DNA from 2 places in the Zoogloea sp. GW822-FHT05C07 genome. Region 1 is predicted to be linked to the other one. Evidence: riboswitches for the same ligand, from Rfam matches in the RefSeq annotation. Region 1 holds a riboswitch; the other holds the start of a gene.
What was found. Region 1 has a riboswitch for cobalamin ahead of AC3QL2_RS24150 (ribonucleoside-diphosphate reductase subunit alpha). Riboswitches for the same ligand answer to the same signal wherever they lie in the genome.
Positions count from the first base shown of each region.

Region 1 (7,206 bases):
TCCACCACGTTGTCGAGCATGCGCAGCGCGGTGCGGATGGTCCGGGCCAGCTTGTCGGTGTCGAGCTGGCCGTCCTTGAGGTGGGCGGGCAGGTTGACCGAACCCAGGTTGCAGACGGCGGTTTCGCTGTCGGAAGTGTTGAGGGTGATCTCGGTGCACAGGTTGGAGCTGTGCACGACGCCCACGTGCTGCTGCGGCGAGCGCAGGTTGCAGGCGTCCTTGAAGGTGATCCACGGGTGCCCGGTCTCGAACAGCATGGTGAGCATCTTGCGCCACAGCTGAACGGCCGGCAGGCGCTTGAAGAGGCGCAGCCCGCCGGCGTCGGCGCGGGCCTCGTAGGCGACGTAGGCGGCTTCGAAGTCGGTGCCGTAGCGCTCGTGCAGGTCGGGTACGTCCGACGGGGAGAACAGGGTCCATTCGGCGTTCTCATGCACCCGCTTCATGAACAGGTCGGGAATCCAGTTGGCGGTGTTCATGTCGTGGGTGCGCCGCCGCTCGTCACCGGTGTTCTTGCGCAGGTCGAGGAACTCCTCGATGTCCAGGTGCCAGGTCTCCAGGTAGGCGCACACCGCGCCCTTGCGCTTGCCGCCCTGGTTTACGGCGACGGCGGTGTCGTTGACCACCTTCAGAAAGGGGATCACGCCCTGGCTGTGGCCGTTGGTGCCCTTGATGCGGCTGCCGAGGGCGCGCACTGGGGTCCAGTCGTTGCCGAGGCCGCCGGCGTATTTCTGCAGCAGTGCGTTCTCCTTGACCGCCTGGTAGATGCCTTCCAGGTCGTCCGAGACCGTGGTGAGGTAGCACGAGGACAGCTGGGAATGGCGCGTGCCGCTGTTGAACAGGGTCGGTGTCGAGCACATGAAGTCGAAGCTCGAGATCAGCGCGTAGAACTCGATGGCACGGGCTTCCCGGTCGATCTCGTTGAGGGCGAGGCCCATCGCGACGCGCATGAAGAAGATCTGCGGCAGCTCGATGCGGCGCCCGTCCACGTGCAGGAAGTAGCGGTCGTAGAGGGTCTGCAGGCCGAGGTAGCCGAACTGCAGGTCGCGTTCGGGGCGAAGGGCGGCGGCGAGGCGGGCTAGATCGAAGTCGGCCAGGCGCGGGTCGAGCAGCCCGGCGGCGATCCCGCGGCCGACGAATTCCGGCAGCTGCTCGGCGTACAGCCCGGCCAGCGCATCGAGTTGCACGCCGTGGCCCAGCACTTCCCGCGCCAGGCTGACCAGCAGCAGGCGCGCGGTGGCCTGGTTGTAGCCGGGTTCGCGCTCGATCAGGCCGCGCGCGGCGAGGATCAGCGCCTGGTCCACGTCGGCGAGGGGAACGCCATCGTAGAGGTTGCGGAGGGCGTGGTCGAGGATGGCCTGGGGGCTGACACCATCGCCCAGGCCGGCGCAGGCGGCCCGGCAGTTGGCGAGCAGGCGGGCGGTGTCGAGGGGGATGCGGCGCTCGCCGTCCAGTACGTGGAGGATAGTCGCGGCCGCGCTGTCGACTGGCACGGCGGCCCGTTCCGCTGACCGGCGTTCCCGGTACAGCACGTAGGCGCGGGCCACGTCGTGCTCGCCGGAGCGCATCAGGGCCAGTTCGACCTGGTCCTGGATGTCCTCGATGGAGACCGTGCCGCCGTCGGGCAGGCGGCGGGTGAGGGCGCGCAGTACGGTGTCGGTGAGGCGGCCGACGATCTCGCGGACGCGGGACGAGGCGGCGCTGGCGTTGCCCTCCACGGCGAGGAAGGCCTTGGTCATGGCCACGGCGATCTTGTCGGCGTTGAAGGTGACGACGGCTCCGTTGCGGCGGATGACCTGCAGCGCGGCGACGGCGGTTTCATGGCTGCCGGCGTGGCTCGGCGAGGATTTCAGGATGGCGGTCTGCAAGCGGGTTCTCCGTGTCCGGGGGGGCGGAGAGCCGAGGGAGCAATTGGAGCGCGGCAGCGGGAACCCGGCAGGGCGGCCCGCCGCACGACGGCGGCAAGACTCCTCGTTTCAGGGACACCCCGCCCCAAAAGCGCAAAAGGATTGGGCCATGGCAGGTCTCCTGACTCTCGGGTCCGCGTGTCGTGCCGGCCTTCCCGGAGCGCATCCAGTGGCTGTGGGGGCACGAAACTCGCCGATTACAGTTGCGGGGGCAGTGCCGGCATTGAGACCGTGGTCTCGCACCGGCTTCCCTTTTCATCCCCTGGCGGGGAACCAATGACGGGGCGGAGTTTAGGCGGCGATTGATGGGGATGTCAATCGATGAGGCCGCTATCTAGTTATTTTTACCGCTCCGTAATCAATGGATAGTAGGTTGGCTTGCAGTGCCCCCCTGTGGCGCGGCGCCCCATCCTGGCCAGCTAAGCTGGGAACGCATCACCCGGTACGCGTACCCAGCCTTCCATGAGGATGCGCGCGCTGCGGCTCATGGAGGCGCGGGTGACCACCCAGCCGCTGTCCGTGGCCTGGGCCTCGGCGCCGACGCGCAGCGTGCCGGACGGATGGCCGAAGCGCACGGTGTTGCGCTTGCCACCGCCCGCGGCGAGATTGACCAGGGTGCCGGGGATGGCTGCGGCAGTGCCGATGGCCACCGCCGCCGTGCCCATCATCGCGTGGTGCAGCTTGCCCATCGACAGCGCGCGCACCAGCAGGTCGATGTCCGCGGCGGCGACGGCTTTGCCGCTGGAGGCCACGTAATCGGCCGGCGGGGCAACGAAAGCGATCTTCGGGGTGTGCTGCCGTGTGGCGGCTTCGTCGAGGCTGCGGATCAGCCCCATGCGCAGGGCGCCGTGGGCGCGGATGGCCTCGAAGCGGGCCAGCGCGGCGGCGTCGCCGTTGATGGCGTCCTGCAGTTCGGTGCCCTGGTAGCCCAGATCCGCGGCGTTCACGAAGATTGTCGGGATGCCGGCGTTGATCAGCGTGGCGCGCAGGCGTCCGCCGGCGATGACGGTTTCGGGCAGCTCCAGCTCGTCCACCGAGCGGCCGGTCGGGAAGAGGGCGGCGCTGTCGTTGCCACCCTCGCGGTCACCCTCGTCAGCTGGATCGACGAATTCCAGCGCGACCTCGGCGGCGGGAAAGCTGACGCCATCCAGCTCGAAATCCCCGGTTTCCTGCACTTGCCCATCCCGCAGCGGGACATGGGCGATGATGGTCTTGTCGATGTTGGCCTGCCAGATGCGTACCGTGGCCAGGCCATCAGCCGGCAGGCGGGACGCGTCGACGAGACCGGCGGTGATGGCGAAGGGGCCGACGGCCGCCGACAGGTTGCCGCAGTTGCCGGACCAGTCCACGAAGTCCCCGTCGATGGCGACCTGGCCGAACAGGTAGTCCACGTCGTGATCGGGCCGCGTGCTCTTCGACAGGATCACCACCTTGCTGGTGCTGGAGGTGGCGCCGCCCATGCCGTCGATCTGCTTGCCGTAGGGATCGGGGCTGCCGATCACCCGCTGCAGCAGGCGGTCGCGGGCCGGCCCCGGCGCGCGGCAGGCTTCCGGCAGGTCGTCTACGCGGAAGAACACGCCCTTGCTGGTGCCGCCGCGCATGTAGGTGGCGGGGATGCGGATCTGCGCCGGAAAGGCGGGATGGGTGACGCTGCGGGTCATGTCTGCTTCCTTGCCGGTGCGCGGCGGAGAATCATCAGCGCGGCATTGTAGGCGGGGAAAGGCGCATCCGCGGCCGTGTCGGCGCTTGCATCCATGTACGGATCACTTTATGTTCAAACGACTGTACGAGGACGGAGTATCAGAAGTGGCTGCACCGAAAGCTGGCGAAACCCCCAATGCGGATACCCGCGAACGAATTCTTGATGCGGCCGAGCGCCTTTTCATGGCCAACGGCTACGACGGGACGTCGATGCGCCAGATCACCAGCGGAGCGGCCGTCAACCTGGCGGCGGTCAATTACCACTTCGGCTCCAAAGAATCCTTGATGCAGGAAGTCTTCCGTCGGCGGCTCGACTGGCTGAACGATGAGCGCATGCGCATCCTCGATACGCTGGAACGGGAGTCGGCGGGCAAGCCCCTCAAGCCGTCGCAGATCGTGGATGGCTTTTTCGGGACTTTGCTGCGCCTGGCCGACAACGAGGCCCGCGGCGGCATGACCTTCCTGCGTCTGCTCGGGCGAACCCTCACGGAGCCCACCGAGTTCATCCACACCTTCCTCGCCCGGGAATACCGCACCGTCGTCGAGCGCTACAAGGAGGCGCTGTTCAAGGCGCTGCCGGATGTGCCCAAGTCCGAGATCGTCTGGCGCTTCCACTTCATGCTCGGCGCCACCTCGTTCGCGATTGCCGGCATCGATGCGCTGCGGGTGGTGACCGACTGGCAGATCGAGGATGAAACGGAGATGGACCGCTTCGACCGTCTGCTGCCGCGCCTGATGTCCTTCCTGCTCGGCGGCTTGCGGGCGCCGTTGCCGCAGTTCGAGGGCGCTGCGGACTGACGCGCCGTCCGGCTGGCTCCCCGAGGCTTCGGGCTGCAGGGGCCGGAGCCGGATCTGGAGCGCCGGGACGTGCGCTCCGCCACCTGCATCTGACGATCTGCATCTGACGATCTGCATCTGACGATCTGCATCGCCGGCACGCAAAAAAGACTTGCCGCCGCGATGAAGGCTCCTTAATATAAAACGAACGTTTGAACAGTTCTGATCCAAGAAGCCTTCGGTGTAGCAGGGCTGTTTTTTTGCCTCTCGATTAAAACGAACGTTTGTGCATTTCGGTTTCGATGTTCTTGCTTATTACAAAAGTACAAAAGGAGACGACTTGATGCGAAACATGCTGCAACCCCGCGCTATCCCGCTGCTCATATCGGCGCTGGCCTTTTCCGGTTCGGCAGGCGCCGCCGGCTTCCAGCTCATGGAGCAGAACGGTTCAGGGCTTGGGACGGCCTATGCCGGTCAGGCCGCCGTTGCCGAGGACGCCAGCACGATCTATTTCAATCCGGCCGGGATGACGATGCTGTCGGGCACCCACAGCTTCAGTGCGGTAACGACGGTGATCAACCGCAGCACGCGTTTCACGAACGATGGGACGACGCCCATGCCGGTCATCAATCCGCTGACCGGCGCGCCCACCGGTGCCTTCCATCCGGTCGGTGACTCGGGCGGTAACGGCGGTGGTGCGCACGCGGTACCGGCGATCTATTACGCCTACGCCTTGTCGTCGGACTGGCGGCTCGGTCTTGGAATAGGGCCGACCTTTGCCGACGAGACGGAATACGACAGCACCTTCGTCGGACGCTTCTCCGGCCAGAAGACCCGCATCCGCCACATCAACGTCAATCCGTCCGTCGCCTACCGCGTCAATGAGCGACTGTCGCTTGGCGTCGGCGTCGACTACGTCGTCAGCAAGATCGAATTCACACAAGCCACGCCCTATGTCGGCGCACCGGTCGGGCGCCTCAAGGGCGATGGCCGGGCCTGGGGCTACAACGCCGGCCTGATGTATCAGCTGGACGACGCCACCCGGTTGGGCGTGAGCTACCGCTCTAAGGTAAAGGTCGATCTGGACGGCACGCAGACTGTGCCGGGCCTGATCGATCGGTCGATCACCGCCTCCATCGAGACGCCGGACACCTTGTCCATTGCTCTCCAGCACAAGCTCGACGAGCGCTGGACGCTGCTCGGCGACTACTCCTGGACCGGCTGGAGCAGCCTGCAGACGCTGGCGCCCAAGGTGGCCGCCAACGGTGCGGCTGCCACGGCGCCGCTGCGCTACAACTTCAAGGACACCTGGCGCGTGGGCGTCGGCGCGACCTGGCAGTACAACCAGGACTGGAAACTGCGCGCCGGCACCGCCTACGACAAGAACCCGATTCCCGACGATGCCAGCCGCACGATGACCGTGCCCGACGCGGACCGCATCTGGCTGGCCTTCGGCGCCAAGTGGGCCGTCGCGCCCAATACCAGCCTGGATTTCGGCTACGCCCACCTGTTCCTCAAGGACACCCACACGGCGCGGGTGGTCACGAACACGGCCGAGACGGTGACCCTGCAGACCGTGCGGGGCAAGTTCGAAAACAGCGTCGACCTGCTGTCCGTCCAGCTGAATTACGCCTTCTGATGCATTGCCTGCTGTATTACCTGAATTGCATAATCAATACCCTCAAAGGAGACAAGCCTTGAACAAGCTGATCGTAAGAAAGGCGGCAGTCCTCGGCGCCGGCGTGATGGGCGCGCAGATCGCCGCCCACCTCGCCAATGCCGGTGTGCCTGTCATGCTGTTCGACCTGCCCGCCAAGGGCGGTGACAAGAACGCGGTCGTAAGAAAAGCCCTCGACGGCCTCAAGAAGCTCGACCCGGCGCCGCTGGCGAGCAAGGACACGCTGCGCTTCATCGACGCCGCCAACTACGAAGAGCACCTGCCGCTGCTCGCCGACTGCGACCTGATCATCGAGGCGATTGCCGAGCGCATGGACTGGAAACACGATCTCTACGCGAAGATCAGCCCCTTCCTGGCGCCGGACGCGGTGATCGCGTCGAACACCTCCGGCCTGTCGATGAGCGCGCTGGAGCAGGGCCTGCCGGAGGTGCTGCGCCCGCGCTTCTGCGGTGTGCACTTCTTCAACCCGCCGCGCTACATGCATCTGGTGGAGCTCATCGCCACGCACAGCACCGACGCTGCGCTGCTCGACGCGCTGGAAACCTGGCTCACGTCCCGCCTCGGCAAGGGGGTGATCCGCGCGCTGGATACACCGAACTTCGTGGCCAACCGCATCGGCGTCTTCTCCATCCTGGCGGTGATGCACCATACCCAGGCCTTCGGCCTCGGCTTCGACGAGGTCGATGCGCTGACTGGCCCGAAGATTGGCCGGCCGAAGAGCGCCACCTACCGCACCGCCGACGTGGTCGGTCTGGACACGCTGGCCCACGTCATCAAGACGATGCAGGACACGCTGCCCGACGACCCGTGGCATGCGCACTTCACGACGCCGGCCTGGCTGAAGTTGTTGATCGAGCAGGGCGCCCTTGGGCAGAAGACCCGCTGCGGTATCTTCCGCAAGCAGGGCAAGGAGATCCAGGTGCTCGACCTGGCCGAGCAGGGCTATCGGTCGTCTTCCGGGGAAATTGCCGATGAGGTCGCCGCGATCCTCAAGCTTCGGAATCCGGCCGAGAAGTTCGCCGCACTGCGGGCCTCGCAGTATCCCCATGCGCAATTCCTGTGGGCGATCTTCCGCGACATTTTCCACTACGCCGCCGTGCAACTCGAGAACGTGGCCGATAACGCCCGCGACCTCGACCTGGTCAT
Region 1 covers NZ_CM179510.1:5,261,983-5,269,188, reverse strand. Annotated here, with positions in the region: gene AC3QL2_RS24150 (ribonucleoside-diphosphate reductase subunit alpha) at 1-1,865, opposite strand, end outside; cobalamin riboswitch at 1,999-2,198, opposite strand; gene prpF (2-methylaconitate cis-trans isomerase PrpF) at 2,324-3,565, opposite strand; gene AC3QL2_RS24140 (TetR/AcrR family transcriptional regulator) at 3,711-4,403, shown strand; gene AC3QL2_RS24135 (OmpP1/FadL family transporter) at 4,726-6,021, shown strand; gene AC3QL2_RS24130 (3-hydroxyacyl-CoA dehydrogenase/enoyl-CoA hydratase family protein) at 6,080-7,206, shown strand, end outside.

Region 2 (7,206 bases), 2.6 Mb from region 1:
GCAGGGCCCGCCCGAGGCCCTGGCCGCGCTGTTCGCGGTGCACATAGACCGAATGCTCGACGGTGTACTTGTAAGCCGGAAAGGCGCGGAAAGGGCCGTAGCTGGCAAAGCCCAGCAGCGTGCCGGCCTCGTCCACCGCGCCGATCACCGGGTAGTTGCCGGCTGTCTTGGCGGCGAACCAGGACGTCATGCTGTCGCGGCTGCGCGGCTGGTAGTCGTAGAGGGCGGTAGAAGTGGCGATGGCCTCGTTGAAGATGGCCAGGATCGCGTCGCCGTGCTCGGCGAGGGTGCAGGCAATGAATTGCATCGGTGGAACACGGGCTGTGGACACAGCCCCGATTGTGCCCCAGCCCGCCGTCTGCTCAGCGGTTGAACCAGCGCAGCAGCGTGCCCCAGTCGTGGAGGTCCAGGCGGGTCACCTCGCCGCACGCGAAATCCAGGCCGAGCCAGTGTTCCGGCGGCAGCTTGAGCAGGTGGCCGGCCAGCGCGCGCAGCGGGCCACCATGGGCGACCACCACCGCGGCGGGCGGCGGTGCGGCCTGCAACTCAGCGAGAAAATCGTGGACGCGGGCCGCCATCTGGCGCGGCGACTCGCCGCCCGGCGGCGCGAAATCCAGCGGTGCGTCAGCCCACGCGTCGAGTGCGGCGCGGCCGATGTCGTCGTAGCTGCGCCCTTCCCACTCGCCGAAGTGGATCTCCTTCAAACGCGGTTCGAGCCGCGGCGTACCGAAGGCTTCAGCCAGCAGGCGAGCGCGGGCCAGCGGGCTGGCGTACAGCGCGAAGTCGGCCGGCAGCAGCGGACGCAGGCGCGCCGCCACATCGGCGGCGGACTCGGCCAGCCCCAGGTCGGTCTGGCCATAGCAGATCCCCGGCGCCACGGCGGGCCGGGGATGGCGGATCAGGTAAAGCTCCACGCGGCGAGCATCCCCAGGTAGATGGCGATTTCGGCGAGCTGCTGGGTGGCGCCCAAACAATCACCGGTATAACCGCCGAGCCGGCGGGCAAACTTGCGCGCCGCGGCCACCGCCACCACTGCGGCGACGAGCAGCGCGGCCAGCGCCTCCAGCGGCGTCAACAGCAACAGCGGCACGATGCCGGCCAGCGTGGCGATGCCCAGCTCGGTGGCGCTCGGGCGGCGCGCCACTGGCGCCGACTTGGCGCTGTCGTCGCTGCGCGCGTAGTCGAGCACCGCCATTACGCTCACCGCGGCAAGGCGCGACAAGGGATGAGCCACCAGCAGCGCGGCGATCACCGGGTAGTCGTCATCGGCGCCCAGATCGGCGAGGGCCAGGTATTTGGCGAGCAACAGCAGCACCAGGCCGATGGCGCCGTAGCTGCCGATCCGCGAGTCCTTCATGATCGCCAGCGCCTGGTCCTTGGTCCACCCGCCACCGAGGCCGTCGCAGGTGTCGGCCCAGCCGTCCTCGTGGAAGGCACCGGTGGCGCGGACGGTCGCCGCCATCGCCAGCACCACCGCCAGATCCACCGGCAGCAGCTGCGCCGCCAGCCAGTAGGTCGCCGCGCCGATCAGGCCGATCAGCCAGCCGACCAGCGGCAGATAGCGCGCCGCGCGGCCCAGCTTGTCCGGCGCGAAGTCCACCCAGCCCGGCACCGGCAGGCGGCTGAAGAACGCGATGGCGATGAAGATCAGCTCGAGCTGGGCGCGGATCATGACGATGCGGCGGACTGGCGGCCGGCGGGGTTCACGCGTCCTTGCCGCTGACGCCGGCGGATTCGAAGCTGGCCATTTCGTTGAGGAAATTGACCGCCGCCTGCACCAGCGGGAAGGCCAGCGCGGCGCCGGTGCCCTCGCCGAGGCGCAGGTCGAGCTGGACCAGCGGCGCGGCGCCCAGGTGGGCCAGCTGCACGGCGTGGCCAGGCTCTTCGGAACGGTGCGCGAACACGCAGTAGTCGATGATCTCCGGCGCGATCTCGTAGGCCACCAGCAGCGCGCTGGTGACGATGAAGCCGTCGATCAAGAGCAGCATGCCGGCTTCGGCGGCGCCGAGCATCGCACCGGCCATCATCGCGATCTCCAGGCCGCCGTACTCGGTCAGCGCTTCCAGCGGATCGCCACGGCGCCCGCCGCGGGCCACCGCCTTGGCCAGCAAGGCGCGCTTGCGCTCCAGGCCGGCGTCGTCGAGGCCGGTGCCGCGGCCGATCACCACGTCCAGCTCGGTGCCGGTGAGGCAGTGGGTCAGCAGGGACGCGGCGGCGGTGTTACCGATGCCCATCTCGCCGAAACCGATCACGTTGCAGCCGTCGGCGGCCAGGCCGCGGGCCAGCTCGCGGCCACGAGCCAGCGCGGCGTCACGCTGGGCGACGGTCAGCGCCGGCTCTTCCAGGTAGTTGGCGGTGCCCGGCGCCACCTTGGCGTCGATCAGGCCGGGACGGTTGCCGAAGTCGTGGGCCACGCCGGCATCCACCACCGTCAGGCCCATGCCCATCTGGCGTGCGAAGACGTTGATTGCGGCGCCGCCGGCGAGGAAATTCTCGACCATCTGCCAGGTCACGTCCTGGGGATAGGCGGACACGCCGGCCTTGGCCGCGCCGTGGTCACCGGCAAACACCAGCATGTGCGGCCGGCGCAGCTCGGGGCTGAGGGTCTGCTGGATCAGGCCGATCTGGCGGGCCAACGGCTCGAGGCGGCCGAGGGCGCCGAGGGGCTTGGTCTTGGTGTCGATGCGCTGCTGCAGCGCGGGGGCGAGAGACTGGTCGGGACGGACGATGGCGTAGGTCATGGGACGCATCTGCGGACGGTGTCGAGGCCGCGGATGCTAGGACGCCCAAACCATTTGTTCAAGCGCCAACGCGCCTGGACAGCCGCCCCGCGATATCCGCCGGACGGCCGGGAAGCCTTAATTGGCGCGGTTTTGCCGACCCATGGAACGGACCTGCAGGACGACCCGGCGGCTGTTGCGCACCTCGCGCTCCCACGCGCGCTTTAGCACGAAACGCAGTTCGTAGTCGCCGGCCACCTCGCCGATCACCGAAAAGACCTGGCTGCCGTCGCACGGCTGCGCGGCCGTCGCCTGGCTTTCCTCAAGGCAGACGCGGACCGCGCCGTTGGCGCCGTCCACGTACCAGGTGGCGCCGCTGCCCGGATAGGACGGCAGCGCGATGCGGCAGATCTGCCCGACGTTGCTGGCAAGGCGTTGAGTGCTCATGGTGTGGATTCCCGTTTGCTTTTTTTAGGGGATCCATGGTGCCCTGCAGCAAGCTGACACCGCTATGCGGCGGGACATGACCGGGCTGTGACCTATTACCGCCCGGCCCTCAGGCCCCCTTGAGGATCAGCGGCAGGCCCGCGGCGACGAAAGTCACCCGTCCGCAGAGGGCGGCCACGGCCTGGTTGAGGCGCCCGGCCTCGTCGCGGAACAGGCGGCCCAGCGGGCTTTCCGGCACCAGGCCGAGGCCCACCTCGTTGGCGACGAAGATCACCCGCCCCGGCAGCCGCGGAATCAGTTCGAGCAGGGCCGAGCGCTCGCGGGCAAAGGCCGGCAGCAACTCGGCGCCGGCAGCGGGCGGCAGGTTCTCAGCCCCGTCGAGCAGGTTAGCCAGCCACAGGGTCAGGCAATCGACGACCACGCAGCGCTCCGCCGACGCCGTCGCCTGCAGCGCCTCCGCCAGCGCACGCGGCGCTTCGACGACGTTCCAGCCGGCGGGGCGGTCGACCTGGTGGCGGGCGATGCGCACGCGCATCTCTTCGTCCAGCGCCTCGGCGGTGGCGATCACATGCACGGCCAGGCCGCTGGCGGCGGCAGCCTGCTCGGCGTGGCGGCTCTTGCCGGAACGGGCGCCGCCCAGGATAAATTCAGATGACATAAGAAGGCTCCAGTTGATTGACGTAAACGTCAACCAAATTCGGGAAGTGACTGATTTTGGTGGTATTATCGCCGCCGTTGTCGCCACAGGGCCGAATCGGTCCGGCGACACGCGTGCTCCAGGTGCTCCAGCGGCCATCCAGGCCAGGAGTTAAACGGGAAACAGGTGCGCGTCCTTCCACGGAAGCCGCAATGCCTGTGCTGCCCCCGCAACGGTAAGCAAGCGCCAGACGCATCACACAGCCACTGGGCCCACCGGGCCTGGGAAGGCGATGCGTCCTGTCCGGTCGGCATTGTGCCGCACCGGCTCGGCTTGTGAGCCCGGATACCGGCCTCGATCACACAACAGCGGAAGTGCCACGGGGTGGTGGCAATGCGCGCGGCCGTGATCCTGTCCGGCCTTCTGCGGCTACTCCCCGGCATTTCCAGACGCAATCCACCCGAGTCGGCGGGGACGCCACCGGGTCCGGGAGAACCTGACAGATGATCATCCGCCTTTCCACCGCCGCCCTCGCGGTCGCTTCCGCCTTCCCCGCCATTGCGCTGGCTGCGCCGGCCGAGCAGCCCACCGTCGTCGTCACCGCCACCCGCCAGGCCCAGCGTGCCGACGAGTCGCTGGCCGACATCACCGTCATCGAGCGCGAGCAGATCGAACGCGCCGGCTCGACCTTCTCGCTGCCCGAACTGCTGGCCCGCCAGCCCGGCATCCAGATGGCTTCCAGCGGCGGCCCCGGCAAGGCCACCGACATCTTCATCCGCGGCGCCAGCCCGCGCCAGACCCTGCTGATCGTGGACGGCATGCGCCTCGGCTCGACGACCCTCGGCACGCCGAGCTGGCAGGACATCCCGCTGTCGCAGATCGAGCGCATCGAAATCGTCCGCGGCCCGGCCTCCGCGCTGTATGGCGCAGATGCCATCGGCGGCGTGATCCAGATCTTCACCCGCAAGGGCGAAGGCGCACCGAAGGTGGACGCCTTCGTCGGCATCGGCAGCTACGGCACCCGCGAAACCTCGGTCGGCGTGTCCGGCGGTACCGACAAGCTGTCCTACTCGGTGCGCGGCGGCTATGCCGAGAACGATGGCTACAGCGCCATCTACAGCAAGGCCAAGCAGCCCTTCTACTACAACCCGGACAAGGATCCGTACCGCAACAGCAACTTCTCCGCCAACCTGGGCTATCGCCTGACGGACGGCCATGAAGTGGGTGCCTCGATCCTCTACGCCACCAGCCGCAACCACTACGACTCGGGCGTCGGCTTCGACAACTACAACAACAATATCCAGAACGCCTGGAACCTGTTCACCCGCAATCGCCTCACGGACGTGTGGACCAGCACCGTGCGCTTCGGCCAGTCGGTGGACGATTCGAAGGACTTCGCCTCCTACGCCCCCAACGGCGCGTCGATCAAGACCACCCAGCAGCAGTTCATGTGGCAGAACGACATCCGCCTGCCGGTCGGTACCCTGCTCGCCGCCTACGAGAACCTGCACCAGAAGGCCGTCAACCAGGACACCTTCGACGTCAGCCGCACGATCAACTCGGCCCTGCTCGGGTGGACCGCCGGCTTCGGCCCGCACAAGGTCCAGCTCAACGCCCGCCACGACGACAACAGCCAGTTCGGCGGCAAGACCACCGGCTACGCCGGCTACGGCTACCAGATCCTGCCGACGCTACGCGTGCAGGGCAGCATCGGCAACGCCTTCCGCGCGCCGACCTTCAACGAGCTGTACTACCCGGGTTACGGCAACGCCAACCTGAAGGCGGAAAGCGCCTACAACAAGGAAGTCGGCCTGCTGTGGGAACAGCACGGGCACAGCGTCAGCGCTACCTATTTCCGCAACCGCATCAGCAACCTGATCGTCAACGACCAGAACTTCATCCCGCAGAACGTCGGCAGCGCCCGCCTAGAAGGCATCAGCCTGGGCTACGGCGGCCAGCTCGCCGGCTTCGACATCGTCGCCAATATCGACTTCCTCGATCCGAAGGACCTGGACACCGACAAGCGCCTGCAGCGCCGCGCCAACAAGACCGGCAACCTGGCAATCAGCCGCAGCTTCGCGGCCCTCACCGTGGGCGCCGAATGGCAGGGCGCCGGCGGCCGCTACGACCGCACCAACGAGGTCAACCCAATGGGCGGCTACGGGCTGGTAAACGCCTTCGCCAAGTACGCGCTGACCAAGGAGCTGGGCCTCGAAGCACGGGCCAACAACATCCTCGACAAGCAGTACGAAACCACCTGGGGCTACAAGACGGCCGGCGCCAACGTCTTCTTCGGCGTACGCTACGCACCGAAATAAGCCCCATGCACGGAGGGACCATGGCCGACGGGCACACCGCCGCCCGACATCAACCGGTGAGCATGCGCCACATGCGCCTGCGCGCCCGGCTGGTCATCACCGGCCTGATGGCAGCGGCGCTGGTAGCCTTCGCCTGGTCCCTGTCGGCTGGCGCCATGCCGGTGTCCGTGCAGGACATGCTGGCAGCGCTGGGCAACGGTGAAGGCAGCATGGAGGCGGACATCATCCGCCAGCTGCGCCTGCCCCGCGCCATCGCCGCCTTCGCCTGCGGCGGCCTGCTGGCCCTGGCCGGCACGCTGATGCAGGTGCTGCTGCGCAACCCGCTGGCCGATCCCTACGTGCTGGGCATTTCCGGCGGCGCGGCGGTTGGCGCGCTGGGCGCGATCGTGGCCGGCGCGACGGCCGGCTGGATCGACGGCGGCGCTTTCATCGGCGCCCTCGGCGCCACGCTGCTGGTGTTCGGCCTCGCCCACGGCGACGGTTCGTGGACGCAGACCCGTCTGTTGCTCACCGGCGTGATCGTCGCCGCCGGCTGCGGCGCGGCGGTGGCCCTGATGCTGAGCCTAGCCCCCGAAGGGCGGGTCAAGGGCATGCTGTTCTGGTTGATGGGCGACGCCAGCAACGCGACCCGCCCTTGGCCGGCACTGGCTCTGCTGACCCTCGGACTGCTGGCCGCCCTGCCCTTCGCCCGCGAACTCAACCTGCTGGCCCGTGGCGAAATCACTGCCCGTGCCCTCGGCGTGCGGGTCGACCGCCTGCGTGGCCTGGTCTACGGCCTCGGCGCGCTGCTCACCGCAGTGGCGGTGACCACCATCGGCTCGGTGGGCTTCGTCGGCCTGATCGTGCCGCACCTGGTGCGTCTGGCCATCGGCAACGACCAGCGCCTGCTGCTGCCCGCCGCCACGCTGGCCGGCGGCGTGCTGCTGTGCGCCGCCGACACCGCCGCGCGCACCGTAGTGGCACCGATCCAGCTGCCGGTCGGCGTGCTCACCGCACTGATCGGCGTGCCGGTCTTCCTGTTCCTGCTGGCGAAACATCCGCGATGAAGATGGACGTGCGCCCATCGATCCTCGCCACCGAGCGC
Region 2 covers NZ_CM179510.1:2,382,309-2,389,514, reverse strand. Annotated here, with positions in the region: gene AC3QL2_RS11265 (GNAT family N-acetyltransferase) at 1-307, opposite strand, end outside; gene cobC (alpha-ribazole phosphatase family protein) at 363-914, opposite strand; gene AC3QL2_RS11255 (adenosylcobinamide-GDP ribazoletransferase) at 899-1,669, opposite strand; gene cobT (nicotinate-nucleotide--dimethylbenzimidazole phosphoribosyltransferase) at 1,704-2,750, opposite strand; gene AC3QL2_RS11245 (protease inhibitor I42 family protein) at 2,859-3,167, opposite strand; gene cobU (bifunctional adenosylcobinamide kinase/adenosylcobinamide-phosphate guanylyltransferase) at 3,277-3,825, opposite strand; cobalamin riboswitch at 3,929-4,175, shown strand; gene AC3QL2_RS11235 (TonB-dependent receptor domain-containing protein) at 4,308-6,122, shown strand; gene AC3QL2_RS11230 (FecCD family ABC transporter permease) at 6,185-7,168, shown strand; gene AC3QL2_RS11225 (ABC transporter ATP-binding protein) at 7,165-7,206, shown strand, end outside.
Region 2: another riboswitch for cobalamin. It lies ahead of AC3QL2_RS11235 (TonB-dependent receptor domain-containing protein); the one in region 1 lies ahead of AC3QL2_RS24150 (ribonucleoside-diphosphate reductase subunit alpha).